DNA from 4 places in the Pseudomonas sp. LjRoot71 genome. Region 1 is predicted to be linked to each of the others. Evidence: predicted binding sites of a transcription regulator. Region 1 holds the regulator's gene; each other region holds the start of a gene.

Region 1 (7,927 bases):
TGTGCAGCAAGGCGCGTTCGGCCAGCTCAGGCAAGAGCCCGGCCGGCAGGTTGTCGATGCAGTAAAAACCGTTGTCCTCAAGTACATCGAGGGCGGTGCTCTTCCCGGAGCCGGAGCGACCGCTAACGATGATCAGGCGCATGCTCAGGCTCGATTGAGTTGGCTTTGTACGTCCACCACCACCTGATACAGCGCCTCGCTGCTCTCGGCCTGACGCAGGCGAGTGCGCACATCACTGCGGTCAAGCATGCTGGCGATCTGGCGGAGCAGTTCAAGGTGGGCGTCAGTGGCGGCTTCAGGGACCAGCAGGACAAACAGCAGGTCCACTGGTGCGCCGTCAATGGCGTCGAAATCGACTGCTGCATCCAGGCGCAGCAGGGCGCTGATCGGTGCGCTGCAACCGGCCAGGCGGCAGTGCGGAATGGCAATGCCATTGCCGAAACCGGTCGAGCCGAGCTTCTCGCGGGCAATCAGGCTTTCGAAGATGTCTTGGCCGTCCAGGTCAGGCAGCTCGCGCGCCACCAGGTTGGCAATCTGTTCGAGAACACGTTTTTTGCTGCCTCCCGGCACGTTCACCAGGGAACGGCCGGGGGTCAGGATGGTTTCAAGTTGGATCATAGGAGATAGACGAGGTCAGCGGGCCATTGCGCCCTGTTGACGTTCGAGCTGTTTTTCCTTGTGTTTGATGAGTTGTCGATCGAGTTTGTCAGTCAGTAAATCGATGGCGGCGTACATGTCGTCGTGCTCGGCATTGGCGACCACTTCGCCGCCTGCTATGTGCAGGGTCGCTTCGATTTTCTGCTTGAGTTTCTCGACCTCCATGATGACTTGCACGTTGGTAATCTTGTCGAAGTGGCGCTCCAATCGTGCGAGTTTTTCGACGATGTAGTCGCGCAGGGCGTCGGTCACATCCAGCTGATGTCCACTGATGTTGACTTGCATACCGCTTTCTCCTTGTTGCCGTGTGTAAGAGGCAGGCAAGAGGCCTGCCGCCGGAACACTGTGGCGTGGAAGACTCTGACAGAACGAGCCTGGCACGGGCGCTGATTGCTTAGTTGCAGTATGGCTGCTTTTGCGAAAAGGCGTGGCCTGGAGTGTTCGGTCAGTGCGATCTGTCTTCCTTTTTCGTACCGCCCTAGATCAATCGTTTGCGCTCGCTGGAAGGCGCTATTCCGAGGGATTCACGGTACTTGGCGACCGTGCGGCGGGCTACTTGAATGCCCTGTGCCTCCAGTAAACCAGCGATCTTGCTGTCACTCAACGGCTTTTTCGCATTTTCCGCGGCGACCAGTTTTTTGATGATGGCGCGGATCGCAGTGGACGAGCATTCGCCGCCTTCGGAGGTGCTGACGTGGCTGGAAAAGAAATATTTCAGCTCGTAAATACCGCGTGGCGTGTGCATGAATTTCTGCGTGGTCACCCGCGAAATGGTCGACTCATGCATGCCCACGGCTTCGGCAATATCGTGCAGCACCAGGGGTTTCATCGCCTCGTCACCGTAGTCGAGGAAGCCGCGCTGGTGCTCGACAATCTGCGTGGCGACCTTCATCAGGGTTTCGTTGCGGCTTTGCAGGCTCTTGATGAACCAGCGCGCTTCCTGCAGCTGGTTGCGCATAAACGTGTTGTCGGCGCTGGAGTCGGCACGTTTGACGAAACCGGCATATTGCGCGTTGACCCGCAGGCGCGGCATGGCTTCCTGGTTCAGCTCCACCAGCCAGCGCTCGTTGTGCTTGCGCACGATCACGTCGGGCACCACGTATTCCGGTTCGCTGGACTCGATCTGCGAACCTGGGCGCGGGTTGAGACTTTGGATCAGTTCGATGACCTGGCGCAGCTCGTCTTCCTTGAGCTTCATGCGGCGCATCAGTTGGCTGTAGTCGCGGCTGCCGAGCAGGTCGAGGTAGTCACTGGCCAGGCGCTGGGCTTCGTTCAGCCAGGGGGTTTTGGCGGGCAGCTGACGCAGTTGCAGAAGCAGGCATTCGCCCAGGTTGCGTGCAGCAATACCGGCCGGTTCGAACTGCTGGATGCGGTGCAGTACGGCTTCGACTTCGTCGAGTTCGATATCCAGTTCCGGGTCGAAGGCGTCGACCACTTCTTCCAGGGTTTCTTCGAGATAGCCTTGGTCGTTGATGCAGTCGATCAGGGTGACACCGATCAGGCGGTCTTTGTCGGACATCACTGCCAGATTGAGTTGCCAGAGCAGGTGGCTCTGCAGGCTTTCACCGCTGGAGGTGCGGGTGGTGAAATCCCACTCGTCGTCCTCGCTGGCACTGCTGGGCAGGCTGCTGGCGCTGGTCTGGTAGATGTCTTCCCAGGCGGTATCAACCGGCAGCTCGTTGGGGATACGTTCGCCCCAGTCGCCTTCTTCCAGGTTGTCCACGGTCTGCGTGGTTTCCTGAAAGTTGCTCTCCTGGTAGGGCGTTTCCTGCTGTTCACTGGAGCTGGCGCTTTCTGCGCCATCGGCCATGGGGTCCGAGTTGTCGAAGTCATCGCCATCTTCCTGGCGTTCGAGCATCGGGTTGGACTCCAGGGCCTCCTGAATCTCTTGTTGCAGATCCAGGGTCGACAGTTGGAGTAGGCGGATGGCCTGTTGCAGCTGCGGCGTCATCGTCAGCTGCTGGCCCATCTTCAGGACTAGCGATGGTTTCATTGCAGACCTTATTTACCGGCGTCTGTGCGCAATCCACTACAGGACGCCTCTAAAAAGCGCCACTAGGAAGCAAATTATATGCCTGACTTTAAGGGTTTTGCCTAGCCTTGGCTGCAGTCGGCCTGAGAAAAGCTGTGGTTACAGCCTGAACTCATGGCCCAGATACACTTCTTTCACCGTCTGGTTGGCCAGAATGGTTTCGGCATCACCTTCGGCAATCAGTTGACCATCACTGACGATATAGGCGGTTTCGCAGATGTCCAGCGTCTCGCGTACGTTGTGGTCGGTGATCAGTACACCGATGCCCTTGGCCTTGAGGTGATGGATGATCTGCTTGATGTCGCCCACGGAAATCGGGTCGACACCTGCAAAGGGTTCGTCGAGCAGGATGAACTTGGGATTGGTGGCCAAGGCGCGAGCGATTTCCACGCGGCGACGTTCACCGCCGGACAAGCTCATGCCGAGGTTGTCGCGGATGTGAGTGATGTGAAATTCCTGCAGCAGCCCTTCAAGCTCCTGCTGACGAGCGCTGGCGTTGAGGTCCTTGCGGGTCTCCAGGATGGCCATGATGTTGTCGGCCACGCTGAGTTTGCGAAAGATCGAGGCTTCCTGTGGCAGGTAGCCGATACCGGCACGGGCACGGCCGTGCATCGGTTGGTGGCTGACGTCCAGGTCGTCGATCAGTACGCGGCCTTGGTCGGCTTGCACCAGGCCGACGATCATGTAGAAACAGGTGGTTTTGCCGGCACCGTTAGGGCCGAGCAGGCCGACGATCTGGCCGCTGTCGATGTTCAGGCTGACGTCGCGCACGACCTGGCGGCCTTTGTAGCTTTTGGCCAGGTGTTGGGCTTTCAATGTGGCCATTATTACTGCGCCTGCTTGTCGGCTGGTTTGTTCTTGGGCTGGATCACCATGTCGATGCGCGGTCGTGGTGCAGTGACATTGCTGCCTGTTGCACGGCCGGCGTTGACGATCTGACGCTGGGTGTCATAGACGATCTTCTCGCCTTCGAAGGTATTACCTTCCTGAATCACCTTGGCCTGGTCGATCAGCACTACGCGATCATTGCTCATGAAATACTGGATGGTCAGGCCGTAGGCCTTGACGATCTGCTTGTCGGTAGATGGCAGTTGCTCGTAGTAGGCGGGCTTGCCTACCGAAGTGAAGACTTCAACCTCACCCTGGGCGTTCTGGGTGACGGTCACGGTGTCGCCGGTAACCTTCATGGTGCCCTGGGTGATCACGACATCGCCGCGATAGACCGCAACGCCCTGTTTGTCATCGAGCTCGGCGCTGTCGGCCTGGATGCGGATCGGCTGCTCGCGATCGGATGGCAGAGCCCAGGCGCTGACACTTCCAAGTGCGGCACTGAGGCTGAGTAGTAGGGGGAGGGTATTAACGAGCCTCATGCTGACCTCTTACGTTGGACAGCAGGAGCATCCTGCCGTCATTCATGTACGCTTTCATTCCTTGTGCCGTGGTCACCCCATTGGCCGCGTCGATTCTAACGGCTTGCTGGGTCTGCGCATATTCCTTCTCGGGGAATACGGTCAGGCGGCTGGTGGTAAGAATGGTCGGGCGGCCTTTGGCGTCGGTGCGCTCGACGCGCACCTTGTCGATCAATTCGACTTCGCTGCCACCTGGCGACACTTCGCCGCGTTCGCTGCGAATCTTCCAGGGCAGCTCGGTGCCGCGGAACAGGTTCATGTTCGGTGCGCTCATCAGTGTGATGTCGCTGGCCTTGATGTGTTCGACCTTGTCGGCGGCCATCTCGTAGTGCAGTTTGCCGTCAGCCTGGTATTGCACGGTATAGGTGTTGTTGGCATAGAAGTCGATGGCATTGTCGGCGGCCGCTGTTTGCGGCTGCTGGTTGAAGCCTTCCGGATTGAGGTTCCAGTAGCCGAGGGCCGCTACCAGCAAGGCGGCGCAGGCGAACAGCAGGGGGTTGAGTAATTTGCGGGGCATGGTTGGCCTATAGGTAAGCGGCTTGAGCGGCTTCAAGAGTGCCTTGGGCGCACATGATCAGTTCGCAGAACTCGCGGGCAGCACCCTCGCCGCCACGTGCCTGAGTCACGCCATGGGCGTGCTGGCGGACAAAACCATCGGCGCTGGCAACGGCCATGCCCAGGCCGACACGGCGCATAACGGGTAGGTCCGGCAGGTCGTCGCCCAGGTAGGCGACTTGTTCATAGCTCAGGCCAAGTTCGCCAAGCAGCTCATTCAGTACAACAAGCTTGTCTTCGCGGCCCTGGTACAGGTGCTGGATGCCCAGGTTCTGTGCGCGGCGCTCGACCACCGGAGTCTTGCGGCCGCTGATGATGGCGGTGCGTACGCCGGAGTTGATCAGCATCTTGATGCCGTGGCCGTCGAGGGTGTTGAAGGTCTTGAACTCGCTGCCATCCACCAGAAAGTACAGCTTGCCGTCAGTCAGTACACCGTCGACATCGAATACGGCCAGTTTGATTGCGCGAGCGCGTTGTTGCAGATCGTTCATCACATCACTCCTGCGCGCAGTAGGTCGCCAAGGTTGAAGGCACCCACGGGGCGGTCGCTGTCGTCTACCACCACCAATGCGCTGATTTTGTTGTCTTCCATGATTTTCAGGGCTTCGGCTGCGAGCATTTCGGCGCGGGCGGTTTTGCCGTGCAGGGTCATGACGTCGTCGATAAGCGCATCACGCACATCGATGCCTTTATCAAGTGCGCGGCGCAGGTCGCCGTCGGTGAATATCCCGGCCAGGCGGCCGTCGTCTTCGGTAACTACGGTCATGCCCAGACCTTTCTGGGTCATTTCCAGCAGCGCGTCGCGTAGCGTGGTGCCTCGGCTGACGCGCGGCAGGCTGTCGCCTGCGTGCATGACATTTTCCACTTTGAGTAGCAGGCGGCGACCGAGGGCGCCACCTGGGTGCGAGAAGGCGAAGTCCTCTGCAGTAAAGCCGCGTGCTTCCAGTAGGGCGATGGCCAGGGCGTCACCCAATACCAGGGATACGGTGGTGGACGAGGTCGGTGCCAGGTTCAGCGGGCAGGCTTCTTGGGCTACGCGGGCGTCCAGGTTGACTTCGGCAGCCTTGGCCAGCGGCGATTCGGGGTTGCCGGTCATGCTGATCAGGGTGATGCCGAGGCGTTTGATCAGCGGTAGCAGGGTAACGATTTCTGCCGTGGAACCAGAGTTGGATAGGGCCAGAACCACGTCGTCGCGGGTGATCATGCCCATGTCGCCGTGGCTGGCCTCGGCGGGGTGGACAAAGAAGGCTGTGGTGCCGGTGCTGGCCAGGGTGGCGGCAATTTTGTTGCCGACATGGCCAGATTTGCCCATGCCCACCACGACTACGCGGCCTTTGCTGCCAAGAATCAGCTGGCAGGCGTGCACGAAGTCACCGTTGATACGTTGCAGCAGGTCCTGTATCGCCTCTAGCTCCAGGCGGATGGTGCGCTGCGCGGACTGGATCAGGTCGGTTGGCTGGCTCATCGAATCTCGGCGGTGTGCGGGTTAAAAGTTGTCGATTATAACGGTAATGCTGCGCCTGCCCAGTGTTTCCCATGGCGAGACGAATTGTTGAAGTGTGAGGCGCTTATCTCCCGCAACAAGTTCAATCTTGGGCGAGACCGGGCGCGATGGTATAGTTCGCGGCCATTTTCGGTACGTTCGACGACCAGTAGTGCCCTTTGTTCGGGGCGGTACGTCAGTCAGGCAAGCGTTGAGCAAGGAGTCCAGATGAGCGCCGAGAACCCGTATGCAGTTGAGCTGAAGAACGTCAGCTTTAAACGCGGCGAGCGGGATATTTTCAAAAACGTCGATATTCATATTCCCCGTGGCAAAGTCACCGGGATCATGGGGCCGTCTGGCTGTGGCAAAACCACGCTGCTGCGCCTGATCGCTGCTGAACTCAAGCCGAGTCAGGGTGATGTCTGGGTCAATGGCCTGAATTTGCCGAAGCTGTCGCGCAGCGAACTGTTCGATATGCGCAAGCAGATGGGGGTGCTGTTTCAGAGCGGCGCGCTGTTCACTGATCTGGATGTGTTCGAGAACGTCGCCTTTCCGTTACGGGTACACACCAAGCTGCCGGAAGAGATGATTCGCGATATCGTGCTGATGAAGCTGCAGGCGGTGGGGCTGCGTGGTGCGCTGGAGTTGATGCCGGACGAACTGTCGGGCGGTATGAAACGCCGTGTGGCGCTGGCGCGGGCGATTGCTTTGGACCCACAAATTCTGATGTATGACGAGCCGTTTGTTGGCCAGGACCCGATCGCCATGGGCGTGTTGGTGCGCCTGATCCGTCTGCTGAACGATGCTCTGGGCATTACCAGCATCGTGGTGTCCCATGACTTGGCAGAAACCGCCAGCATTGCCGACTACATCTATGTAGTGGGTGATACCCAGGTATTGGGCCAGGGTACGCCGGCCGAGTTGATGGCTTCGGATAACCCGCGAGTGCGCCAGTTTATGCAGGGCACGCCAGATGGACCTGTGCCGTTTCATTTTCCTGCGGCCAATTACCGCGACGACCTGTTGGGGGGGCGCTGATGCGCAAGACGTCTGTGCTCGAACGGGTGCGCCTGTTCGGTCGCGCCGGTATAGATGTGGTCGCCACGCTGGGCCGCTCGGTGATTTTCCTGCTGCGTGCCCTGTTTGGGCGTGGCGCGACAGGCAACAGCTTTCAACTGCTGATCAAACAGCTGTATTCGGTTGGGGTGATGTCCCTGGCGATCATTGTCGTGTCCGGCATCTTTATCGGCATGGTGTTGTCGCTGCAGGGCTTCAGCATTCTGGCCAAGTACGGTTCAGAGCAGGCGGTAGGGCAGATGGTCGCCCTGACCCTGCTGCGTGAATTGGGGCCGGTGGTAACTGCCTTGCTGTTTGCTGGTCGCGCCGGCTCGGCGCTGACCGCCGAGATCGGCAACATGAAATCCACCGAGCAGTTGTCCAGCCTGGCGATGATTGGCGTTGATCCACTCAAATACATCGTCGCTCCGCGCCTATGGGCCGGTTTTATCTCGATGCCGCTGCTGGCGATGATTTTCAGCGTGGTTGGTATCTGGGGTGGAGCCATGGTCGCTGTAGACTGGCTTGGGGTTTATGAAGGCTCGTTCTGGGCCAATATGCAGAGCAGTGTTTCGTTTCGTGAAGATGTGCTCAATGGCGTGATCAAGAGCATGGTCTTTGCGTTTGTCGTGACCTGGATCGCCGTGTTCCAGGGCTATGACTGTGAGCCGACTTCGGAAGGGATTAGTCGTGCCACTACCAAGACGGTGGTGTACGCCTCGCTCGCCGTATTGG
Region 2 (7,927 bases), 3.0 Mb from region 1:
GTTATAGCCGTTCCAGTGCGTGACCTCATGGTGAAAGCGCTTGCAGCCACGGCAGACCAAATCACCGTAAACAGTGGAGCACAGGCCGACACAAGGGGTTTTGATACGCTGATTGGACATAACGGCGGGTACGGGGCTGGCAGAACAGGCTGGCATCTTAGCCCTTTGTCTAAGGCAGATCACCCCCAGATAAGCGGGGCCTTTGGCTTAACTTTATGAAAGCTTTCCAGTAGAATCGGCCGGCCTTTTAGAGGCAGCAACATCCGTTGGAAGCTGTTTTCAAAGCGTCACGAGCACAGTCAATCCTGCAGGTTCGATGTTGGTGCCGACCCTTGAGCCACCCTTCAAGCGTCCGCACCAGCCCTCATCCAGCCCGTCCTGCCGGCGTAAAACTTTGAAAACAGCTTCTGCAAGAAAGCAGCGAAACCTCGGCTGAGCGGCCCATAAAGCCATGAAGCGCCTGGTTCGGTGTTTTCTGGATCGCGTCCCGGACAACCCTTTGGGACCACTGATGAGGGTAATAACTGTGCTTGAAGCCTATCGCAAACATGTAGCAGAGCGTGCCGCTCAGGGTATCGTGCCCCAGCCGCTGAACGCCGAACAAACCGCAGGCCTGATCGAGCTGCTGAAAAACCCGCCGACTGGCGAAGAAGCCTTTCTGCTCGACCTGATCACCAACCGCGTGCCGCCAGGCGTCGACGAAGCCGCCTACGTCAAGGCCGGTTTCCTCTCTGCCATTGCCAAAGGCGAAGCCACTTCCCCACTGATCAGCAAGCAACACGCTGTTGAGCTGCTGGGCACCATGCAAGGCGGTTACAACATCGCCACATTGGTCAGCCTGCTGGATGACAGCGAACTGGCTGCCGTGACTGCCGAGCAACTGAAGCACACCCTGCTGATGTTCGACGCCTTCCACGACGTCGCTGAAAAAGCCAAGAACGGCAACGTTCACGCCAAAGGCGTTCTGCAATCCTGGGCTGACGGCGAGTGGTTCAAGAACCGTCCGACCCTGGCCGACAAGATCAGCCTGCGCGTCTTCAAGGTCACTGGCGAAACCAACACCGACGACCTGTCGCCGGCTCCAGACGCCTGGTCGCGCCCGGACATCCCGCTGCACGCCCTGGCCATGCTGAAAATGGCCCGTGACGGCATCGTGCCGGACGTACAAGGCTCCATCGGCCCGATGAAGCAGATCGAAGAAATGCGCGGCCAAGGCTTCCCAATCGCCTATGTCGGTGACGTGGTCGGTACCGGCTCCTCGCGTAAATCGGCCACCAACTCGGTGCTGTGGTTCTTCGGCGACGACATCCCTTACGTGCCGAACAAGCGCGCAGGTGGTTTCTGCTTCGGCAGCAAGATCGCTCCGATCTTCTACAACACCATGGAAGACGCCGGCGCTCTGCCAATCGAGTTCGACGTATCCAAGCTGAACATGGGCGACGTCATCGACCTCTACCCGCACGCGGGCAAAGTCACCAAGCACGGCACCGATGAAGTCCTGGCCACCTTCGAAATGAAGACCCCGGTACTGCTCGACGAAGTTCGCGCTGGCGGCCGTATCCCACTGATCATTGGTCGCGGTCTGACCGAGAAAGCCCGTGCCGAGCTGGGCCTGGGCCCAACCGATCTGTTCAAACTGCCAGAGCCACCCGCTGCCAGCACCAAGGGTTTCACCCTGGCGCAGAAGATGGTTGGCAAGGCGTGCGGCCTGCCGGAAGGCAAAGGCGTGCGTCCAGGCACCTACTGCGAACCGAAGATGACCACCGTCGGTTCCCAGGACACCACTGGCCCGATGACCCGCGACGAGCTGAAAGACCTGGCGTGCCTGGGCTTCTCCGCTGACCTGGTGATGCAGTCCTTCTGCCACACCGCGGCTTATCCGAAGCCGATCGACGTGACCACCCACCACACCCTGCCGGATTTCATCCGCACCCGTGGCGGCGTGTCCCTGCGTCCTGGCGACGGCATCATCCACAGCTGGCTGAACCGCATGCTGCTGCCTGACACCGTCGGCACCGGTGGCGACTCGCACACCCGCTTCCCGATCGGCATCAGCTTCCCGGCCGGTTCTGGCCTAGTGGCCTTCGCCGCCGCCACCGGCGTTATGCCGCTGGACATGCCGGAGTCGGTACTGGTGCGCTTCAAGGGCAAACTGCAACCGGGCATCACCCTGCGTGACCTGGTGCATGCCATCCCTTACGTGGCCATCCAGAAAGGCCTGCTGACCGTCGAGAAGAAAGGCAAGAAGAACATCTTCTCCGGCCGCATCCTCGAGATCGAAGGCCTGGACGAGCTGACCGTTGAGCAAGCGTTCGAGCTGTCCGACGCCTCTGCCGAGCGTTCCGCTGCCGGTTGCACCATCAAGCTGCCGGAAAAGGCGATTGCCGAGTACCTGCGTTCCAACATCACCCTGCTGCGCTGGATGATCAGCGAAGGCTACGGCGATGCCCGTACCATGGAACGTCGCGCTCAAGCGATGGAAGCCTGGCTGGCCAATCCGAAGCTGATGGAAGCCGACAAGGACGCCGAGTACGCCGAAATCATCGAAATCGACCTGGCCGACATCAACGAGCCGGTGCTCTGCGCACCGAACGACCCGGACGACGCGCGTCTGCTGTCGACCGTTCAGGGCGAGAAGATCGACGAAGTGTTTATCGGTTCGTGCATGACCAACATTGGTCACTTCCGCGCTGCCGGCAAGCTGCTGGATCAGGTCAAAGGTCAGCTGCCAACACGTCTGTGGCTGTCGCCGCCGACCAAGATGGACGCTCACCAACTGACCGAAGAAGGCTACTACGGCATCTACGGCAAGGCTGGCGCTCGCATGGAAATGCCGGGCTGCTCGCTGTGCATGGGTAACCAGGCACGTGTTGAGCCGAACTCGACTGTCGTTTCGACCTCGACCCGTAACTTCCCGAACCGCCTGGGTGACGGCGCCAACGTGTACCTGGCTTCTGCCGAACTGGCAGCAGTCGCCTCGATTCTCGGCAAGCTGCCGACGGTCGAAGAGTACATGGCCTACGCGAAGAACATCGACAGCATGGCTGCCGACGTTTACCGCTACCTGAGCTTCGATCAGATTGCTGAGTTCCGCGAAGCAGCAGCAAACGCCCAGATCCCTGCTGTTCAGGTCTAAGCGTTAGCTGAAATGAAAAAAACCCGTCTTGTGCGGGTTTTTTTCTTTCTACCGCCCTACCCGCTAAAACCAATAGCCCGCACAGCGAACATAAATACATAACCGCTGCCTGGCACATGCATTGCTTTACATACCCCAAGCCTTTCCAACGGCGGACGGGCTCAATCAAGACACTGGTGTCGTAGCCCTCGTGCAGTCGGTCGCAGCGAGTGGCACGGCACCTTTTTGTGTGGGTACAGGAAAAGCACCATGAATGAGCACGAGATCAGCCGCAGTGACGCACCGGAAAAGCTGGTACTGAATATCGGTTTCATGGCCCTGAGTGATTCGGCATCAGTGATTGTCGCCGCCACCCAGGGCTTTGCCGAGAAGCATGGCCTGACCCTCAACCTGCAGCGGCAGAGCTCCTGGGCTGGACTGCGCGACAAGCTGTTGAGTGGTGAGCTGGACGCGGCACACAGCCTCTACGGCCTGATCTATGGCGTACAGCTGGGCCTGGGTGGCGCACCCGCCACCGACATGGCCGTGCTCATGGGGCTGAACCAGAACGGCCAGAGCATCAACCTGTCGCAGCCGCTACAAGCCGTCGGCGTGACCAGCGGCGAGGCACTCAGCCAGCATGTGCACCAACATGCAGCACGCCTGACCTTCGCCCAGACCTTTCCCACCGGCACCCATGCCATGTGGCTGTATTACTGGCTCGCCAGCCAGGGTATTCATCCGCTGCGTGACGTCGACAGCGTGGTGGTGCCGCCGCCACAGATGATTGAACACCTCAAGGCCCAGCGCATCGACGGTTTCTGTGTCGGCGAACCCTGGACCGCCAAGGCCGTGGAAGAAAACCTCGGCTGCACCCTGACCACTATCCAGGCGATCTGGCCCGACCACCCGGAAAAGGTACTGGGCTGTACCCGTGCCTTTGTCCGTCAGCACCCCAACAGCGCCCGTGCCCTGGTGATGGCGGTGCTGGAGGCCAGCCGTTTTATTGATGAAAGCGAGGAAAACCGCCGCAGCACCGCCCAGTTGCTCAGCGGTCAGGACTATGTGGACGCCCCGCTGTCGGCCATTCAACCGCGCTTTCTCGGCCACTATCAGGACGGTCTCGGCCATGCCTGGCTGGATGCTCATCCACTGCGCTTCCATGGCCAGGGCGCGGTGAACATGCCCTACCTGTCAGACGCCATGTGGTTTATGACCCAATTCCGCCGCTGGGGCCTGCTGCGTGACGACCCGGACTATCTAGCCATCGCCCGTCAGGTGCAGCAGCTTGAGCTCTACCAGCAGGCCGCCAGCGCACTCGGCATTGCCGTACCAGCGCCCATGCGCAGCAGCCAGTTGCTCGACGGCCCGACCTGGGACGGCAGCGACCCGGCCGGCTATGCCCGCAGTTTTGCCCTGCACGCCCGGGTTGACGCACCGGCTGGCGAACTGCAGGAGAGCTGCTGAGATGCTGCGTATTCTGCTGATCAACGACACGGCGAAGAAAGTCGGCCGCCTGAAAACGGCATTGACCGAAGCCGGCTTCGAGGTCATCGACGAATCCGGCCTGACCATCGACCTGCCTGAGCGCGTCGAAGCCGTGCGCCCCGACGTAATCCTGATCGACACCGAATCGCCCAGCCGCGATGTGATGGAGCAAGTAGTGCTGGTCAGCCGCGACCAGCCGCGACCCATCGTCATGTTCACCGACGAGCATGACCCCGGCGTGATGCGCCAGGCGATTCAAAGTGGCGTCAGCGCCTACATCGTCGAAGGCATTCACGCCCAGCGCCTGCAGCCGATTCTGGATGTGGCCATGGCCCGCTTCGAGAGCGACCAGGCCCTGCGCGCACAATTGCAGGCACGCGACGCCCAACTGGCCGAACGCAAACGCATCGAACTGGCCAAGGGTCTGCTGATGAAGATGAAAAGCTGCGATGAGGAACAGGCCTACACCCTGATGCGCCGCCAGGCCATGAGCAGGCAACAGAAGCTGGCACAGGTAGCCGAACAGATCATCGCCATGCACGACATGCTCGGCAGCTGAATCCGGCCACTGTTATGCCGTGCTGAAGCCTGACTGTGCTGGACAGACAGGCCGCGCGGCGCTTATCTTCGCGCCTGGCCAGCACACTGGCCAACGTCGCTCGGACGGTTCCGGGCGCTTACGTCTCCGAGGAAAGCATGGCTGACCAAGCTTCGCGCCGCTTTGCGCGCATTGATCGACTCCCCCCCTACGTTTTCAACATCACCGCTGAACTGAAGATGGCCGCGCGTCGCCGTGGCGAAGACATCATCGACTTCAGCATGGGCAACCCGGACGGTGCCACGCCGCCGCATATCGTCGAAAAACTGGTGCAGGTTGCCCAGCGTGAAGACACCCATGGCTACTCCACCTCACGCGGTATTCCACGCCTGCGCCGCGCCATCTCGCGCTGGTACAAGGACCGCTACGAGGTCGAGATCGATCCGGAAAGCGAAGCCATTGTCACCATCGGCTCCAAGGAAGGCCTGGCGCACCTGATGCTGGCCACCCTGGACCACGGCGACACCGTGCTAGTGCCCAACCCCAGCTACCCGATTCATATCTACGGCGCGGTGATCGCCGGCGCCCAGGTGCGCTCCGTGCCACTGGTGCCTGGCGTGGACTTCTTCGCCGAGCTGGAGCGGGCGATTCGCGAGTCGATCCCCAAGCCGAAAATGATGATCCTCGGCTTCCCCTCCAACCCCACCGCGCAGTGCGTGGAGCTGGACTTTTTCGAACGTGTGGTGGCCCTGGCCAAGCAGTACGACGTACTGGTGATCCACGATCTGGCCTACGCCGACATCGTCTACGACGGCTGGAAAGCCCCGTCGATCATGCAGGTGCCTGGCGCCAAGGACATTGCCGTGGAGTTTTTCACCCTGTCCAAGAGCTACAACATGGCCGGCTGGCGCATCGGCTTTATGGTCGGCAACCCGGAGCTGGTCAGCGCCCTGGCGCGGATCAAGAGTTACCACGACTACGGCACCTTCACCCCGCTGCAGGTCGCCGCGATTGCCGCGCTGGAAGGTGATCAGCAATGCGTGCGCGATATCGCGGAGCAATACCGCCAGCGCCGCAATGTCATCGTCAAAGGCCTGCATGAAATTGGCTGGATGGTAGAGAACCCCAAGGCCTCGATGTACATCTGGGCAAAGATTCCAGAGCTTTACGCCCACTTAGGCTCGCTGGAGTTTGCTAAGAAGCTGCTACTGGAGGCCAAGGTCTGCGTCTCCCCTGGCATCGGTTTTGGTGATTACGGCGATGACCATGTGCGCTTTGCTCTGATCGAGAATCAGGATCGTACGCGTCAGGCCATTCGCGGGATCAAGGCGATGTTCCGCGCCGACGGTTTGCTTGATGCGCCTGCAGCCAGTAAACCTGCCAAGCCCACGCCCTAAGCGAGGCCAAAGGTGGGTTAGCCGCGCTGGCTAGCCCATCGCTGTTGATGCTCGAGCTGTATCAGCTCGAATAGTCCAGCACCGTCCATACACGACTAAGTCCTTCGGCGATTACACAGCCGCTTTGCCCCAACTGCTGATTGTTGCTGTGCAACGACATCAGCGTGGTCATGCCGTCGGCGGCATCCGAGCGTTCGCTCAACCATTGCACGCGACCACAGTTGGCCGTTTCGATCACATAGCTGGCCGCCACGCTCGACTCTTTGCTGGGCAGTTTGATCACATCCACCACCGTGCCCTGCTCTTCCACGCGCTTGCCGTCAGACACCAACACGGCCCAGGCCTGGCTATTTTCGATCACCAGGTACGTGCCATTGGCTCTGGGTTGCTCCAGCTGCGGTTGTGCGCAACCGGTTAAAAGACTCAACAGCACAATTGTCATCAGCATCTGTTGCATTGTCAGTGACTCCTCTGCAGTGCCTGTGGCCATTGGCTTTATGGGCAGATGGCGCGATTGATTGGTGAAGGCTTGGGCTTACTATTATCGAATACTGTTTATTTGTACAGTATTTTTCGATTACCCTTGGTTAGGCCATCCAGCCACGCGTGCAGCCCGACAAACGGGTCCGCGCACGGCATTAACAGGAGTACCTCGATGCTCGACGTAATGCAGCTGAAACACAGTGTGAACCGTATGCCCCTGGAAAAAGTCCGGGCCACCGTCAATGAATTGCAGCTCGAAGGTATCGTCACCGAGGGCAAAACGCCGTTTTCCCGGGTGCACTTCAACACCTGCTTTGCCGAGATCGAGGCCTTGTTGCAGCGCGCCGGCTATCACCGCCAACTGGATGTGGTCGGCTATCAGGGCTTGGCCTACGCCATGTTCGACCCATCACGCTGGGAGGCAGTTGAAGTGCTGCGCTGGCTCAGGGAATTTGTCGAGGAAACCCAGGGCAAATCCCTGTCACGTTGAAGCGCTGAGCTGTTATCGCGTCTGGGTGCGCCCGGCACCAAGTCGAAGCAAAAGCGCCCGGCAGCCGCTCAGCCATGCACAGCATTGGCCCAGTAAACCTGGGCAGCGTGTTATTCGGTCGCGGTACAAGACGCTGCCACGGCGACTATTTACTGTGCTATCCCGCATTCAATTTCATGCATAACTCCATGATTTATAAAACTTAGGCCGCCCAACCTGAGACTCATTCGAGCCTGCCTCAGGGCAGCCAGGCGCTTATTCACCCGCTCCCTTCGGTAAATCTGGCAAGCCACTTGCAAATATCCCCACAAGATTCCTGCGCAGCCCACCAACGGCGGTGAGCCGCGGATCACGGACAACGGCGTCCGTCAGGTCACTTCAATCGAGGTGGCCTGGCGTACGCCGTTTTTGTTTCA
Region 3 (7,927 bases), 1.9 Mb from region 1:
ATCGAGGAAGAGCAGCGCTCTAGCGACAACAAGGGCAGCAGCTGGCGCATGGTGGAGAGCGGTAGCAGCGAGGCGCTGCTGCAACTCGATGACAGCACCGGCAGCTGCCTGATCGACCCACGCGGGGCGCAAGTGCGCCCGCTGACGCGCGAGGTGTGGAGGGGGAGTCAGCGTCATCCGCTGGGTCTGGCGAAAACCGGTTGGAGCGCGTTTTTCAGCGGCAGTGGACAATACCGCTACACCGAGGAACGCCTGCATGCGGGGCAGCCGCTGTATGCCATCGGGGATTTTCGCAGCAGCGGCGGTGGTCGTCAGGGGCTGGATCTGGCCTCGGCCAAAGGTGCCGTGATTCGCGAGTGGAAAAGTGACTTCAGCGGTTTGCTGCAACGCTTCGACAGCGACCGCAATGGTCAGCTCAATGAGCAGGAGTGGAATCGCGTGCAATTGGCTGCGACGCTTGAGGCCGAGGATCGCCATCGTCAGCAGAGCACACAACCGGCGCAGCACCACCTGGCCAAGCCGAGTGAGGCGCGGCCATTTATCTTGTCCTGCGCGGGCGAGGATGAGCTGGTGCGGAGTTTCTACTGGCAGGCGGCCGGTGCTGTTGTGCTATGCGTGTTGGGCGCAGTGGCGACCGCCTGGCTGCTGGGGGTTAACCGCTTCTAGTACCGAGCACGCAAGAAAAAGCCCGCCAATTGGCGGGCTTTTTTGTCGTTGGATTTAGAGTGTGGCCGGGTTGGCGGTGCTGTTCAGACGGCGGGCCTGTTTCAGGTAGGCGGTCAGCTCGCGCGCGGGCAGCGGCTTGCTGTACAGGTAACCCTGACCCTCGTTGCAGCCCTGGGCGATGATGTAGGCCTCCTGCTCGACCGTTTCCACCCCTTCGGCGATCACCTGCATGCCGAGGCTCTTACCCAGCTGGATGATGGCGCGCACGATGGTGGCATCGTCTTCGTCTTCCAGCAGGTCTTGCACGAAACTCTTGTCGATCTTGATCTTGTCCAGCGGCAAGCTCTTCAGGTAGCTCAGTGAGGAGTAGCCGGTACCGAAGTCATCAATGGCGATCAGCGCGCCGGAGCGGCGCAGGCTGAGCAGGTGCTGGGCGGCGGTGTTGATATCTTCCATCAGACCGGTTTCGGTGACTTCCAGCTCCAGGCTGCGCAGCGGCAGGCGGTAGACCTGCATCAGGTTGTTCACTACCCGTGGCAGCTCGGCGTGATGCAGCTGCACGGTGGAGAGGTTGACCGCCATGCGCAGCTCGGTGAAGCCCTGATCATGCCATTCGCGCAGCTGGCGACAGGTCTGGTCGAGAATCCATTCGCCAATCGGGATGATGGTGCCGTTCTGTTCGGCCAGCGGGATAAACAGATCCGGCGGTACGAAGCCATGTTGCGGGTGCTGCCAACGCAGCAGCGCTTCGACGCCAACCACGCTGTGGTCGCGGTAATCCACCTGTGGTTGGTAAACCAGGTGCAGCTGATTTAGGGCCAGGGCGTCGCGCAGGTCTTTTTCCAGCTCGCGGCGGCGGCGCATTTCGCTGTCGACGCTGGCGATATAGAACTGGTAACGGTTGCGCGAGCGGCTCTTGGCCAGGGTCATGGTCTGTTCGGCTTTCTGCAGCAGCTTCTCGGTGCTGTCGCCATCTTCCGGGAACAGGGTGATGCCGATGGTTGCGCGCAGACGTACTTGCTGCTGGTCGAGCATAAAGGGGTTGTCGAGGTCGTCGAGCACGCTCTGCGCCAGTTCGGCGGCCTCGTAAGGCTGCTCGATATCGGCCTGCACCAGGGCGAACTGGTCGCCGCCCAAGCGGGCCAGGGCACCGAGGCGACCGCTGTGGCTGCGCAGACGGTCGGACAGGGCCAGCAGTAGCTGGTCGCCGGTCTGGTAGCTGAACTGTTCGTTGATCCCTTTGAAGTCATCCAGGCCTACGCAGAGTACCGCTACGCGGCGCTGCAAGCGGCCGGCGTCTTCGAGAATTTGGTCGAGTTGCTGTTGCAGTTGCTGACGGTTCGGCAGGCCGGTGAGGAAGTCGTACTGGGCCATGCGCAGCAGGCTGTTTTCCGCTTCGCGGCGTAGATTGGTGTTGCGTTCGATGGAGGAGAGCAGCTGGTTGGCGGTGTTGATCCACAGGCCCAGTTCGTTCTTCTCGTTACCCTTGAGCATCGGCAGCTTGTGTTCGCTGGGGCGGTCCGGGTTGATGTTGGTCAAGTGCTCGATGATCTTCGACAGCGGTTTGGTCAGCAGCCAGTGATAGACCAAGTACAGCACCAGGCCCATGGCCAGGGCGCGCAGTACACCGGAGATAAAGATGATTACCGAGTTGGTGACAAAGCTCTCGCCGTAGGGGGCCGTGTCGAGGGTGATGCTGAGGTCGCCGTAGTATTCGCTGTAGGGGCCGCGGCCAACCAGCTGGGTGGTGAAATTCTGTTCTTTGCCAAGGATCGGATCGGTCAGCCAGCGGGTGGGGATATCGACCTGCTCTCGGGCTTTCTCCGCCAGCATCGGTTCGTTGGGGTGGCCGATGGCGGCCATGCGCACCGACTCATGCTGGAACAGGCCTTCGATCACCTGCATGCCCATTTCCCGATCCAGGCTGTAGACCGCCTGGGTGGATGGGTCGCGGAACATGCCAAGAATTCGGTGCGCGTCGTTGGCGACTGCCTGACGTGTTTTGTAAACGTCGAAAACAATCTGCGCAAGACTCAAGACCACGCCGACGATTAGCGCTGATAACAGCACTACGCGGAGCAACTTGAGAGACAAGCTGTTTTTAAGTTCCAGCTTCAAATGGCGGTTCCTTGTTCGAGGCCTTCGGCGTCAGACGCTAGTGAGTATTGGCAAAGTCGCGCTTGCAGTCAAAGGGCCATTACCAAACTTTGTCGAACAAATTATCTGCGCGGCGATGGCGCGGACCCTGGCAGCTGTGTTGGCTGCTTGCACTGTGTCGGTGCGAGTTGCCTATGGCTTGAGCACCGTTGGGCGGTTTTATATGGCCTGCCATCCCTGGCGGCCACCTTTCGGGCCGTTGCTACGCAAGGTTAAAAATCCCTCCCAGCTATTTTTTTCTTTGGCATGAGAGTTGCGAAGCCCCCTGTACTCACCGTTACGGGGGATGCTGCGATGAAAACTCGACTCTTAGGGATAGCTGTTTTTGCGGTTTCGCCACTGGCGCAGGCGGCCAGCGATGAGGCGCTCAACACGGCCTGGCTGGTGTTGGCCAGTGTGCTGGTGTTCTTTATGCAGGCCGGCTTTGCCTTGCTGGAAAGCGGCATGTCGCGAGCGAAGAACGCGGTCAATGTGATGATGAAAAATTACATGGACGGCTGCGTCGGCGGCATCACCTTCTGGCTGTTGGGCTTCGGCCTGATGTTCGGCAGCAATATCACCGGCTGGTTCGGCATGAGCCATTTCGCGCCGCATACGGGCGAGCCCTGGGATTTCACCTTCTTGCTGTTTCAGATGATGTTCGCGGCCACGGCGGCGACCATCGCCAGCGGCGCCATGGCCGAGCGTACGCGTTATTCGGCCTACCTGATCGGCGCGGTGGTGATCAGCGGGTTTATCTACCCGGTGTTCGGCAGCTGGGTGTGGAGCGGCATCTATGGCGGCCAGGGCTGGTTAGCGGCCTTGGGCTTTATCGATTTCGCCGGTTCGACCGTGGTGCATAGCGTCGGCGCCTGGTGTGCGCTGGCCGGCATTCTGGTGCTGGGGCCGCGTCTGGGCCGTTTTGCAGCGGACGGTACGCCGCGCAGCATTCCCGGGCACAACCTCAGCCTGGTCGCGTTGGGTGGTTTTATCCTCTGGGTCGGCTGGTTTGGCTTCAACGCCGGCAGCAGCCTGGAGATAAATGTCAGCCTCGGCCTGATTGCCCTGAATACCCATCTGGCGGCATCGGCTGGGGCGCTGGGCGCATTTCTGGCGCAGCGCAGCACCTCCAGCCCGGTGCTGTTGACCACCACGGTGAACGGCTCGCTGGGTGGCCTGGTGGGCATCACCGCCGGTTGCGCGAGCATGTCGCCGTTGTTTGCCTTGCTGACCGGGCTGGTCGCCGGCTTTGTGGTGGTATTCGGTATGCGCCTGCTGGAGCGCTGGCAGCTTGATGATGTGGTCGGCGCCGTGCCCGTGCATGGTTTTGCCGGCGTCTGGGGCACCGTGGCGGCCGGGCTGTTCTTCAGTGGTGATCTGTTCAACTGGTCGCGGGTCGGCGTGCAGCTGCTCGGCGCCGGTGTGGCGTTTGTCTGGGCCTTCCCGCTGGCGCTGATGCTTTATCTGTTGCTGGCGAAAACCCTTGGCCTGCGTACCTCTACCCAGCATGAGCAGCGCGGTCTGGATTATGCCGAGCACGCTGAGGTGGGCTATCCCGAGTTCAACCTGGCCGTCACCTTCGACAGCAACGACTTGCCGAGGAGGGTGTGAGATGAGCCTGGCAACTCGCCGACGGGCGATCTACACCGGGCTGGCCGGGCACTTTGCCGAGGACGAATTATTGGCCGTGCTGGCGCTGTGGGAAAGCAAATACGCCGACAAGCCACCGTTCGCCCTCAATGAGTTTCTCGGCGAAGTGGCCGCAACCACTGAACGCAAGCTGGAGCGCGCCAAGCTCTACCGCGAACTGGTGGGCGCGCTGACCGGGCCGTTATCGGCGTTACTGCCGGACCCGGAACCGCAGTTGCTCAGTTGGCGGCAACGCATGGGCCTGAGTGCGCCATCGAGCGTTGCGGCGAATGTACCGGCGCGGCATACCTTCGAAGCATTGAGCCGGGTGTTGTTCAATGAGTTGGATGCTGGCTTGCTGCCACGCCTGCAACGTTTTGCGGCAGGCAATCTGAGCAACCTGCGCGGCAGCAATGAGCAGCGCCTGCGTGTGCGGGCTTGGCTGGAACAGGGCGCGGAATTGGAACTGGCTGGCCTGGGCTTGGAGCAACTGCGGCAGTTGCTCAATCTGCTGTACATCGGTCTGTGTGAGTACCTGGGGCCCGTGGTGGCCGATCAGCGTCTGACTCAGGCGGTGCAGCAGGTTGAGGCGCTGCACCTGGCGTTTGCGCCGCGCAAACTGTTGTAAAACGCGGGTGCAGAGAACAAGAAACCCGGCACATGGCCGGGTTTCTTGTTATTCGGGAGCGCTGACTTAGGCGGCGTAGTTTTTCGCTACGAAGTCCCAGTTCACCAGGTTCCAGAATGCCTCAACATACTTCGGACGCAGGTTGCGGTAGTCGATGTAGTAGGCGTGTTCCCAAACGTCGCAGGTCAGCAGCGGGGTGTCGCCGCTGGTCAGCGGGCAGCCGGCACCGATGGTGCTGGCCAGAGCCAGGGAGCCGTCAGCCTTCTTCACCAGCCAGCCCCAGCCGGAGCCGAAGGTGCCGATGGAAACCTTGCTGAACTCTTCCTTGAACTTGTCGAAGGAACCGAAGGCTGCGTTGATCGCGTCAGCCAGAGCACCGGTCGGCTGGCCACCGGCGTTAGGCGCCAGGCAGTTCCAGTAGAAGGTGTGGTTCCAGACCTGAGCGGCGTTGTTGAAGATGCCGCCGGAGGAGGTCTTGACGATCTCTTCCAGGGTTTTGCCTTCGAACTCGGTGCCTGGGACCAGGGTGTTCAGGTTCACGACATAGGTGTTGTGGTGCTTGTCGTGGTGGAATTCCAAGGTTTCCTTGGAAATGTGCGGCTGCAGAGCGTCATGTGCGTAGGGCAGCGGCGGCAATTCGAAAGCCATTGTCTATCTCCTAATCAGGTCAGGTGCGGTGTGCGCGAAGCCGATCACGGGCGGCTATCTCAGCGGCGTGAGTTATCTCTTTGCGCCGCAAGCCCTGAATCATAGCACCGGCCCTGCGCCTTAAACACGCGGCAACTGTGTGGAAAACCAACTTGGCGCGCTCTGCGCCGGCCTGCGGCAGCGCTGTTTCAGCCGACTTGGCTGCCGCTGAGCAACTGCCAGGCAATACTGAACATCATCAGCGCCACGCTCAGATCTATAACTCGCCAGGTGCTCGGGCGCGCCAGCCAGGGCGCGAGCCAGGCCGCGCCCAGAGCCAGGCAGAAGAACCAGATCAATGAAGCGCTGGCCGCACCCAGCGCATAGGCACCCGGTACGGGTTGTTGGGCGCCGAGTGAGCCGATCAGCAGGACCGTGTCGAGGTACACATGCGGGTTGAGCAAAGTCACCGCCAGGGCCGCCAGCAGCACCGCTTTGCGTGAGCGCGGGCCGCTGTCGGCGTTGTAGCCCATGGCCTGCGGGCGGCTGGCCCGCAGCAGCGCCTGGGCTCCATACCAGAGCAGAAAAGCCGCGCCGCCCCAGCGGGCGATGCCCAGCAGCAGCGGACTTTGCGCCAGCACGGCGGCCAGGCCGAAGACGCCGGCAGCTACCAGCAGCGCATCGCAGATCACACAGAGCAGCGCCACCGGCAGGTGATGTTCGCGGCGCAGGCTTTGCGCCAGGACGAAGGCGTTCTGCGCACCGAGGGCGATGATCAGCCCGGCGGCGATCAATAACCCGTTGCTATAGCTTTGCCACATCTCGGTTACTCCACCTGCGCACTGAGTTGTTGCAGCACCGCAAGCGCACGCGGCCCATCGGCATGCGCGACGAACAGGTGATCGTGGTAGAAGCCTGCGATCACGTTGCAGCTGATCCCGGCTTGCGCCAGGGCGCTGGCGACAGCCGCCGTCAAACCCACGGCTTCGAGTGCCGAATGCACATGCAGGGTCAGCCAGGCGGCCGCATAGCTGTAAGACAGATGCAGTTGTTCTGCCTGCTGGCGCGCCAGGATCACAGTAAGGCCTTCGGCCTCCTGAAAGCTGCCCAGCGGTTGTGTGCCTTGTAGCTGCGCGGCATCGCTCAGGCTGCAGAACACGTAAGTGCCCTCGTTCAGCTGTGGGCTCATGCTGCGCAGCAAGGTGGTCAGTGAGGTTTCGCCGGCCATGTGGTTTGCCTGTTCCGAGTGGTGATGCTGGCCAGTCTGCTGCGGCTGGGTATATAAGAGAAACCAATAATCCTGATTGCTCATTAGGAAATCTTATTTTGCTCGATTACAAACTACTCGCCGCCCTGGCTGCTGTTGTCGAGCAAGCCGGCTTTGAGCGAGCGGCGCAGGTGCTGGGGCTGTCGCAATCGGCGGTGTCGCAGCGAATCAAGCTGCTCGAGGCGCGGGTCGGTCAGCCGGTGCTGGTGCGTGCGGTGCCGCCGGCGCCGACGGAAATCGGTCGACGTTTGCTTAACCATGTGCAGCAGGTGCGTTTGCTTGAGCGCGATATTCAGGCGCAGGTGCCGGGGCTTGATGAGGGCGGTTTGCCTGAGCGGTTGCGTATTGCGTTGAACGCCGACAGCCTCGCCACTTGGTGGGCCGGCGCCGTGGGCGCGTTCTGCAACGAGCAGCGTTTGCTGCTGGATCTGGTAGTGGAGGATCAGGAGGTCGGCCTCAAGCGTATGCGCGCTGGTGAGGTGGCGGCCTGCGTGTGTGCCAGCGAGCGTCCGGTGGCTGGTGCGCGGGCCATGCTGCTGGGGGCGATGCGTTACCGCGCGTTGGCCAGTCCGGCCTTTATCGCCCGGCACTTCCCCAATGGCGTCACGCCACAGGGCTTGGCCCATGCGCCCGCCATCGTGTTTGGCCCGGATGACCTGTTGCAGCACCGCTTCCTGTCTGGGCTGGGGGTTGAGGGGGGCTTTGCCCACCACCTGTGCCCGTCATCCGAAGGCTTTATTCGCCTGGCACAGGCGGGGTTTGGTTGGGGGCTGATTCCCGAGTTACAGGTGCAGGTCGAGTTGGCGCGTGGCCAACTGGTTGAGCTGATCGCCGAGCAGCCGATTGATGTGCCGCTGTATTGGCATCATTGGCGCAATGGTGGCGAGTTGCTCAACCAGTTGACGCGGCACCTGGCGCAGGCGGCAGGCAAGAGCCTGGTGGCACTGCCGTGAACTTAGAAAAGTTGCACCTTG
Region 4 (7,927 bases), 720 kb from region 1:
ATGACCTTGCCCTGGGATTCTTCCGGGATGTCGATGGTGACGTTCTCGTACGGTTCCTGCTTGACGCCATTGACCTCACGGATGATCACTTCCGGACGGCCGACGCCCATTTCGAAGCCTTCGCGACGCATGGTTTCGATCAGTACCGAGAGGTGCAGCTCACCACGGCCGGAGACCTTGAACTTGTCGGCGCTGTCGCCTTCTTCAACGCGCAGGGCCACGTTGTACAGCAGCTCTTTGTCCAGACGCTCTTTGATGTTGCGGCTGGTGACGAACTTGCCTTCCTTGCCGCAGAACGGCGAGTCGTTGACCTGGAAGGTCATGGAAACGGTCGGCTCGTCAACGGTCAGCGGCTTCATCGCTTCGACGTGGTTCTGGTCACACAGGGTGTCGGAGATGAACAGTTCATCCATACCGCTGACGCAGACGATGTCACCGGCGGTGGCTTCTTCAACGTCCACACGACGCAGACCGTGGTGGCCCATCAGCTTGAGGATACGGCCGTTACGCTTCTTGCCATCGACATCGATGGCAGTAACCGGCGTGTTCGGCTTGACCTTGCCGCGAGCAATACGACCCACGCCGATAATGCCGAGGAAGCTGTTGTAGTCCAGTGCCGAGATTTGCATCTGGAACGGGCCGTCAACGTCAACCGCTGGAGCCGGTACGTGGTCAACGATGGCCTGGTACAGCGGGGTCATATCTTCGGCCATGTCCGTGTGGTCCAAACCGGCAATACCGTTCAGGGCCGAGGCGTAGACGACTTGGAAGTCCAGCTGCTCTTCGGTGGCGCCGAGGTTGTCGAACAGGTCGAAGATCTGATCCATCACCCAGTCCGGACGCGCGCCCGGACGGTCGATCTTGTTGATTACCACGATCGGACGCAGACCGGCTTCGAACGCTTTCTTGGTTACGAAGCGGGTTTGTGGCATCGGGCCATCCTGGGCATCAACCACCAGCAGCACCGAGTCAACCATCGACATTACACGCTCAACCTCGCCGCCGAAGTCGGCGTGACCGGGGGTGTCGACGATGTTGATGTTGTAACCGCTCCATTTGATGGCGGTGTTTTTCGCCAGAATGGTAATGCCGCGCTCTTTTTCCTGGTCGTTGCTGTCCATCACGCGCTCGTCGTTGAGCTCGCTGCGGTCCAAGGTACCGGACTGACGAAGAAGGGCGTCTACCAGGGTGGTCTTACCATGGTCAACGTGGGCAATGATGGCGATGTTGCGTAGATTTTCGATCACGTGTGTATCTCGATCAGAGGATTCGGTTTGCCGCTTAGTCTAGGCGGCGAGTATTAAGAAACGCGGTGTCAGCTGGCCCGTTGGTCGGGAGGGCGATGGCGAATACTGCCGCCATTCAACCCGGGCGTTTTATGTCGGACGATAAACGCGCACATTGGCATGCCCCTCGCTGAGCAGGTGGTGGGCATGCAAACGGCTCATGATGCCTTTGTCGCAATACAGCAGGTATTGGCGCGCGGCATCCAGCTCCTTGAAGCGGCTGTTCAGGGCATAGAACGGCAACGCTTGTACTTCGATACCGGGCAGCTCCAGCGGCTGCTCTTCGGCGTTATCCGGGTGGCGGATGTCGATGATCACGTGCCCGGCCAGGGCTTCGCTGACTTCCTCAACCTTGACGTCCTTGCCCAGCTCGTCGATCACCTTGTCGATCGGCAGCAGGGTGGCGCGTTGCAGTGCGCGCTCGAGGATGGCCATGTCGAACTGCCGCTCTTCATGTTCGATGCGGTCTTTCTTGGCGCGCGTGGTCGGGTTCACCGAAATCACGCCGCAGTATTCGGGCATGTGTTTGGCGAACTCGGCGGTGCCGATCTGCGTAGCGGTGTCGATGATGTCCTGCTTGTGGCTGGCGATCAGCGGGCGTAGCACCAGCATGTCGGTGGCCGAGTCGATCACCGAGAGGTTGGGCAGGGTCTGGCTGGACACCTGGGAAATCGCCTCACCCGTCACCAGGGCATTGAGCTGCAGTTGCTCGGCCATGCGGGTGGCGGCGCGCAGCATCATGCGCTTGAGGATCACGCCCATCTGGCTGTTGTCGACCTTGCCGAGAATCTCGCCGAGCACTTCCTCGAACGGCACGCTGATAAACAGCACGCGCTGCGAACTGCCGAACTTCTCCCACAAATAGTGCGCCACTTCCATCACGCCCAGCTCGTGGGCACGACCGCCAAGGTTGAAGAAGCAGAAGTGGGTCACCAGACCGCGGCGCATCATCTGATAGGCCGCCACGGTGGAATCGAAGCCACCGCTCATCAGCACCAGGGTCTGTTCCAGCGAACCCAGCGGGTAACCGCCCAGGCCTTCGTGCTGGTGATGAATGACAAACAGACGCTGGTCGCGGATTTCCATGCGCACCACCACGTCCGGGTCTTTCAGTGAGATGCCGGCCGCACCGCACTGCTGACGCAGTTGACTGCCGACATAGCGTTCGACATCCATGGAGCTGAAGGCGTGTTTGCCAGCGCGCTTGCAGCGTACGGCGAAGATCTTGCCCGGCAGCTGATCGGCGAAGTGCAGCTTGCACTTTTCCAGCACATCGTCGAAATCACCCAGCGGGTATTCATCGACCTGCAAAAAATGGGTGATGCCTGGCGTGCAGCTCAGACGCTCGACCATCGCCTGCAGGGTTTTCGGTTCACTGATCTGGGTTTCGACTTCCAGGTTGTCCCACACACCGCTGACCTGCAGCTGCGGATCGAACTCACGCAAAACCGAACGAATATTCTTCGCCAGCTGCCGGATAAAGTGCTTACGCACCGGCCGACTTTTAATGGTGATTTCCGGGAAGACTTTAACGATCAGTTTCATGAAAAAGCTGCGTGCCGAGGCCGCCAAAAAACAGGGGCGCGGATTATAGCGGAAATTGCTCAAGCTTTGATCAAAAATCCTCACAACACAAAAACACGCACCATTAAAGAGCGAACCACAAATTGCGCGCCCTATAACGGTGCAAATATTTCCTGAGCAGCGCTGCGCAGCCCCCGCCAGCCCTGAGTTTCAGGGCTTACACCCATTCCTGTGCACTGGCATGCAATTTGCTCCCTTGTGAGGCAGGATGCCCTGGCGGAGTATGCCGGCGGCCGTACCGTACTATTGAGGGCTCACGATTCGAGCCTTATCCACCTGGAGGACAGCATGTCGAAGTCGATTCAACTGATTAAAGAACACGACGTGAAGTGGGTTGACCTGCGCTTCACCGACACCAAGGGCAAACAGCACCACGTGACCATGCCGGCACGCGATGCGCTGGACGACGAATTCTTCGAAGTCGGCAAAATGTTCGACGGCTCCTCCATCCATGGCTGGAAAGGCATCGAAGCCTCCGACATGATCCTGCTGCCGGTTGACGAAACCGCCGTACTGGATCCGTTCACCGAAGAGCCGACCCTGATCATCGTCTGTGACATCATCGAGCCGAGCACCATGCAAGGCTACGATCGTGACCCACGCTCGATCGCCAAGCGCGCTGAAGAGTTCCTGAAAACCACCGGCATCGGCGACACCGTATTCGTTGGCCCGGAGCCTGAGTTCTTCATCTTCGACCAGGTGAAGTTCAAGTCCGACATCTCCGGCTCGATGTTCAAAATCTATTCCGAGCAAGGCTCCTGGATGACTGACCAGGACGTCGAAGGCGGCAACAAGGGCCACCGCCCAGCCGTCAAAGGCGGTTACTTCCCGGTTCCGCCGTGCGACCACGACCACGAAATCCGTACTGCCATGTGTAATGCCATGGAAGAAATGGGCCTGGTCATCGAAGTTCACCACCACGAAGTGGCGACTGCCGGTCAGAACGAAATCGGCGTGAAGTTCAACACCCTGGTTGCCAAGGCTGACGAAGTTCAGACCCTGAAGTACTGCGTACACAACGTGGCCGATGCCTACGGCAAAACCGCCACCTTCATGCCGAAGCCGCTGTACGGCGACAACGGTTCGGGTATGCACGTACACATGTCCATCTCCAAAGATGGCAAGAACACCTTCTCCGGCGAAGGCTATGCCGGCCTGTCCGATACCGCCCTGTACTTCATCGGCGGCATCATCAAGCATGGTAAGGCCCTGAACGGCTTCACCAACCCGTCGACCAACTCCTACAAGCGTCTGGTTCCAGGTTTCGAAGCTCCAGTAATGCTGGCTTACTCGGCGCGTAACCGTTCGGCTTCGATCCGTATCCCATACGTTTCCAGCCCGAAAGCCCGCCGTATCGAAGCACGCTTCCCGGATCCGGCTGCTAACCCGTACCTGGCCTTCGCTGCACTGCTGATGGCCGGTATCGACGGTATCCAGAACAAGATTCACCCTGGCGATGCTGCCGACAAGAACCTGTACGACCTGCCGCCAGAAGAAGGCAAGCTGATCCCGCAAGTGTGCGGCAGCCTGAAAGAAGCCCTGGAAGAGCTGGACAAAGGCCGTGCGTTCCTGACCAAAGGCGGCGTGTTCTCCGACGACTTCATCGATGCCTACATCGAGCTGAAATCCGAAGAAGAAATCAAAGTACGCACCTTCGTACACCCGCTGGAATACGACCTGTACTACAGCGTCTAAGCCAGACTCGCGCCGCCCTGCGGCGCGTTCGAAAGCCCTGCCCGGCCCTGCCTGGCGGGGCTTTTTTATAGCTGCGCACTATCGGCCTGCACCCGCAGGTTGTGCTGCGCGCCCCCTACGGAACAATCACGCTTTCACCTCCCGTATCACAATGTCGCTGCTTGGCGCTTGCCAGCGCACGCCACCAGTGCAAGGCTTAGGGCACATTATTAAGGAGAGTCAGGCATGCGCCCTCTACTTATCTGCCTGCTGCTGAGTCTGGCCTTGCCGGCCAGCGCGCAGATCTACAAATACACCGACGCCAACGGTAATACGGTATTCACCGACCAACCGCCGGAGGGCCAGGCGACGCAGAACGTCGAGCTGCCCAAAACCAATAGCGTGACCATGGCCGTACCCGCCACCCCAGCGCCCAGCACACCGGCCGACAGCGGCACGGCGGCAGCCCCCTACAGCAACCTGCAACTCACCGGTTTGCCCAGCGAGGAAGCACTGCGCGCCAATAACGGCACCTTCACTGTCGATGTGGCGATTGAACCGCGCCTGGCCAGCAACCACCTGCTGCGTTTACTGCTGGACGGCAAACCCCATGGCCAACTCAGCAATGCGCCACGCCTGCAGGTGAGCAACGCCGACCGCGGCGAACACAGCCTGGCAGTGGAAGTGCTGAGTGCAGGCAAGCCCATCCAGCAGAGCCCCACGGTGACCTTCACCGTGCAGCGGGTGAATACCAGCAGCCCGGCACTGCGACCGCCACCACCGCCACCTAAGCCCAAACCAAAGCCAGCCACCTGACCTATGCGAACTCTGCTGTTCTGCGGCCTCCTGCTGCTCGCTCTGCCCACCCTGGCGCAGGTCTATACCTACATTGATGCCGACGGTAACCGGGTGTTTACCGACAAGCCCAAGTCCGGCAATGCCGAACGCGTTGAGCTGGCACCGAGCAACGCCATGTCGCCTCAGCCGGTATCGGCGGCACCGGTCATGGTTGCACCACCAGAGCCGGGGCTGCGCTACAGCTTGCTGCGTATCCTGGTGCCGCAACCGGATGCCACCATCCGCGACAGCGCCGGCAACCTGATCGTCAGCGTCAACAGCGAGCCCAACCTCTACCCACAGCACAGCTACCGCCTGCTGCTGGACGGCGCACAGGTCGGCGAAGTGGGTAGCAGCCCGGTGTTCCCGCTGGAAAATATCGACCGCGGCACCCATCAGCTGGCGGTGGAAATCATCGACCAACAAGGCCGCATCATCGAACGCACGCCCAGCCAGCCATTCCACATGCTGCGCATTTCCCTGGCGCAGAAACGCATGGTCACCCCTTGCAAGAAGGCCGACTACGGCGTACGCCCGGAGTGTCCACTCAAGGACAAGCCACCGGAAAAGAAAGACATTCCCTTCGTGCCTTTTCTCTAGGCCTGCCCAATAGCGTGCAGCATCTGTTGCTCTCAACACCGAGCGTGAGGTTCCCAGGCTCGTAGGGTGCGTCGTGTTGCCCGCCTGCCGGAACACACCCCGCCCATTCCGTGTATCGCGGTGCGCACAGCGCACCCTACACATTGGGATGTAGCCTTTCTCTAGCGCCTATCGCTGCCTCAGTCCATGCATCCGGACGGAGGCAAAACCATCAATGCACCAATAAGGTGCGATAGGTGCCACGCATTTCTATACTCTCCCTGTTTTGGGTCGCAGCAAGGCGCTCTACTGCGCTGAAAAGCAGCCTACTCGCAGCATTCCACGGCTAGACACGCTTCTTTTCGGGGCTTTGGTTTGCTTCTTGCATTTTCCAGCGGCATTGCCGGAACCCAAGGGCCTGCGACATTCCATATGATCATCAATGACGCGCTGCACCGCCTGCTGCTGGACAACCTGACCACTGCCACGCTGCTGCTCAACGACGACCTGCGTCTTGAGTACATGAACCCGGCAGCGGAGATGCTCCTGGCCGTCAGTGGTCAACGCAGTCACGGGCAATTCATCAGCGAGCTGTTTACCGAATCCAGCGAAGCGCTCAGCGCGCTGCGCCAAGCCGTCGAACACGCTCATCCGTTCAACAAGCGTGAAGCCGTACTGACCTCAATCAGCGGCCAGACCCTGACTGTCGACTACGCCGTCACCCCGGTGCTTAACCGTGGCGAGACCCTGCTGCTGCTGGAAGTGCACCCGCGCGACCGTCTGCTGCGCATCACCAAGGAAGAGGCGCAACTGTCCAAGCAGGAAACCACCAAGATGCTGGTGCGCGGCCTGGCTCACGAGATCAAGAATCCATTGGGTGGCATCCGTGGCGCGGCGCAACTGCTGGCTCGCGAGCTGCCCGAAGAAAGCCTCAAGGATTACACCAACGTGATCATCGAGGAGGCCGACCGCCTGCGTAACTTGGTCGACCGTATGCTCGGCTCGAACAAGCTGCCCTCCCTGGCGCTGACCAACGTGCACGAAGTGCTGGAGCGAGTCGGCAGCCTGGTGGAAGCGGAAAGCCAGGGCAGCATCATTTTGGTGCGCGATTACGACCCGAGCATTCCGGACGTGCTGATCGACCGTGAACAGATGATCCAGGCCGTGCTGAATATCGTGCGCAACGCCATGCAGGCGCTGGCTGCGCAGAGCGATCTGCGCCTGGGCCGCATCACCCTGCGCACCCGCACCCTGCGCCAGTTCACCATTGGCCATTGCCGCCATCGCCTAGTGACCAAGATCGAGATCATCGACAACGGCCCCGGCATTCCGCCCGAGCTGCAGGAAACCATCTTCTATCCCATGGTCAGCGGGCGTGCCGACGGCACCGGCCTGGGCCTGGCCATTACCCAGAACATCATCAGTCAGCATCAAGGCCTGATCGAGTGCGAGAGCCACCCTGGCCACACCGTGTTCTCGATCTTCCTGCCGCTGGAACAAGGAGTAACGCCGTCATGAGCCGCAGTGAAACCGTCTGGATTGTCGATGACGACCGCTCCATCCGCTGGGTACTGGAAAAGGCCCTGCAACAGGAAGGCATGACCACCCAGAGCTTCGACAGTGCCGACGGTGTACTCGCCCGTCTGAGCCGCCAGCAACCCGATGTCATCATCTCCGACATTCGCATGCCCGGCGCCAGTGGCCTCGATCTGCTGGCACGTATCCGCGAGCTGTACCCGCGCCTGCCAGTGATCATCATGACCGCGCATTCCGATCTGGACAGCGCCGTGGCCTCCTACCAGGGCGGCGCCTTCGAATACCTGCCCAAACCGTTCGACGTTGATGAAGCCGTGTCCCTGGTCAAGCGCGCCAACCAGCACGCCCAGGAGCAGCAAAGCCTGGCCGCCCCCGTCGAGCAGCCGCGCACCCCGGAAATCATCGGCGAAGCACCGGCGATGCAAGAAGTG

What was found. The regulator sigma-54, encoded in region 1, starts transcription at its own class of promoters, with help from an activator protein. The targets are predictions, from matches to a motif close to ANTGGCATNNANNTTGCTNT.
Positions count from the first base shown of each region.
Region 2: ACSQ17_RS19775 (CmpA/NrtA family ABC transporter substrate-binding protein) is a predicted target of sigma-54. The motif match lies at 3,245-3,264, and genes of this name have one in related genera.
Region 3: ACSQ17_RS14845 (ammonium transporter) is a predicted target of sigma-54. The motif match lies at 3,064-3,083, and genes of this name have one in related genera.
Region 4: glnA (glutamate--ammonia ligase) is a predicted target of sigma-54. The motif match lies at 3,046-3,065, and genes of this name have one in related genera.

Region 1 covers NZ_CAXURA020000001.1:1,224,839-1,232,765, reverse strand. Annotated here, with positions in the region: gene rapZ (RNase adapter RapZ) at 1-142, opposite strand, end outside; gene ptsN (PTS IIA-like nitrogen regulatory protein PtsN) at 145-618, opposite strand; gene hpf (ribosome hibernation-promoting factor, HPF/YfiA family) at 634-942, opposite strand; gene ACSQ17_RS05820 (RNA polymerase factor sigma-54) at 1,136-2,650, opposite strand; gene lptB (LPS export ABC transporter ATP-binding protein) at 2,789-3,514, opposite strand; gene lptA (lipopolysaccharide transport periplasmic protein LptA) at 3,517-4,059, opposite strand; gene lptC (LPS export ABC transporter periplasmic protein LptC) at 4,046-4,615, opposite strand; gene ACSQ17_RS05800 (KdsC family phosphatase) at 4,623-5,144, opposite strand; gene ACSQ17_RS05795 (KpsF/GutQ family sugar-phosphate isomerase) at 5,144-6,118, opposite strand; gene ACSQ17_RS05790 (ATP-binding cassette domain-containing protein) at 6,365-7,174, shown strand; gene mlaE (lipid asymmetry maintenance ABC transporter permease subunit MlaE) at 7,174-7,927, shown strand, end outside.
Region 2 covers NZ_CAXURA020000001.1:4,182,847-4,190,773, reverse strand. Annotated here, with positions in the region: gene ACSQ17_RS19785 (DUF1289 domain-containing protein) at 1-120, opposite strand, end outside; gene acnB (bifunctional aconitate hydratase 2/2-methylisocitrate dehydratase) at 527-3,136, shown strand; gene ACSQ17_RS19775 (CmpA/NrtA family ABC transporter substrate-binding protein) at 3,386-4,582, shown strand; gene ACSQ17_RS19770 (ANTAR domain-containing response regulator) at 4,584-5,162, shown strand; gene alaC (alanine transaminase) at 5,300-6,538, shown strand; gene ACSQ17_RS19760 (hypothetical protein) at 6,600-6,995, opposite strand; gene ACSQ17_RS19755 (transcriptional regulator) at 7,194-7,511, shown strand.
Region 3 covers NZ_CAXURA020000001.1:3,161,702-3,169,628, forward strand. Annotated here, with positions in the region: gene ACSQ17_RS14835 (GIDE domain-containing protein) at 1-666, shown strand, start outside; gene ACSQ17_RS14840 (putative bifunctional diguanylate cyclase/phosphodiesterase) at 721-2,784, opposite strand; gene ACSQ17_RS14845 (ammonium transporter) at 3,118-4,413, shown strand; gene ACSQ17_RS14850 (hypothetical protein) at 4,415-5,059, shown strand; gene ACSQ17_RS14855 (superoxide dismutase) at 5,126-5,707, opposite strand; gene ACSQ17_RS14860 (LysE/ArgO family amino acid transporter) at 5,896-6,507, opposite strand; gene ACSQ17_RS14865 (ACT domain-containing protein) at 6,513-6,914, opposite strand; gene ACSQ17_RS14870 (LysR family transcriptional regulator ArgP) at 7,013-7,906, shown strand; gene ACSQ17_RS14875 (saccharopine dehydrogenase family protein) at 7,909-7,927, opposite strand, start outside.
Region 4 covers NZ_CAXURA020000001.1:1,945,991-1,953,917, forward strand. Annotated here, with positions in the region: gene typA (translational GTPase TypA) at 1-1,247, opposite strand, end outside; gene thiI (tRNA uracil 4-sulfurtransferase ThiI) at 1,377-2,831, opposite strand; gene glnA (glutamate--ammonia ligase) at 3,159-4,565, shown strand; gene ACSQ17_RS09240 (DUF4124 domain-containing protein) at 4,791-5,360, shown strand; gene ACSQ17_RS09245 (DUF4124 domain-containing protein) at 5,364-5,981, shown strand; gene glnL (nitrogen regulation protein NR(II)) at 6,393-7,478, shown strand; gene ntrC (nitrogen regulation protein NR(I)) at 7,475-7,927, shown strand, end outside.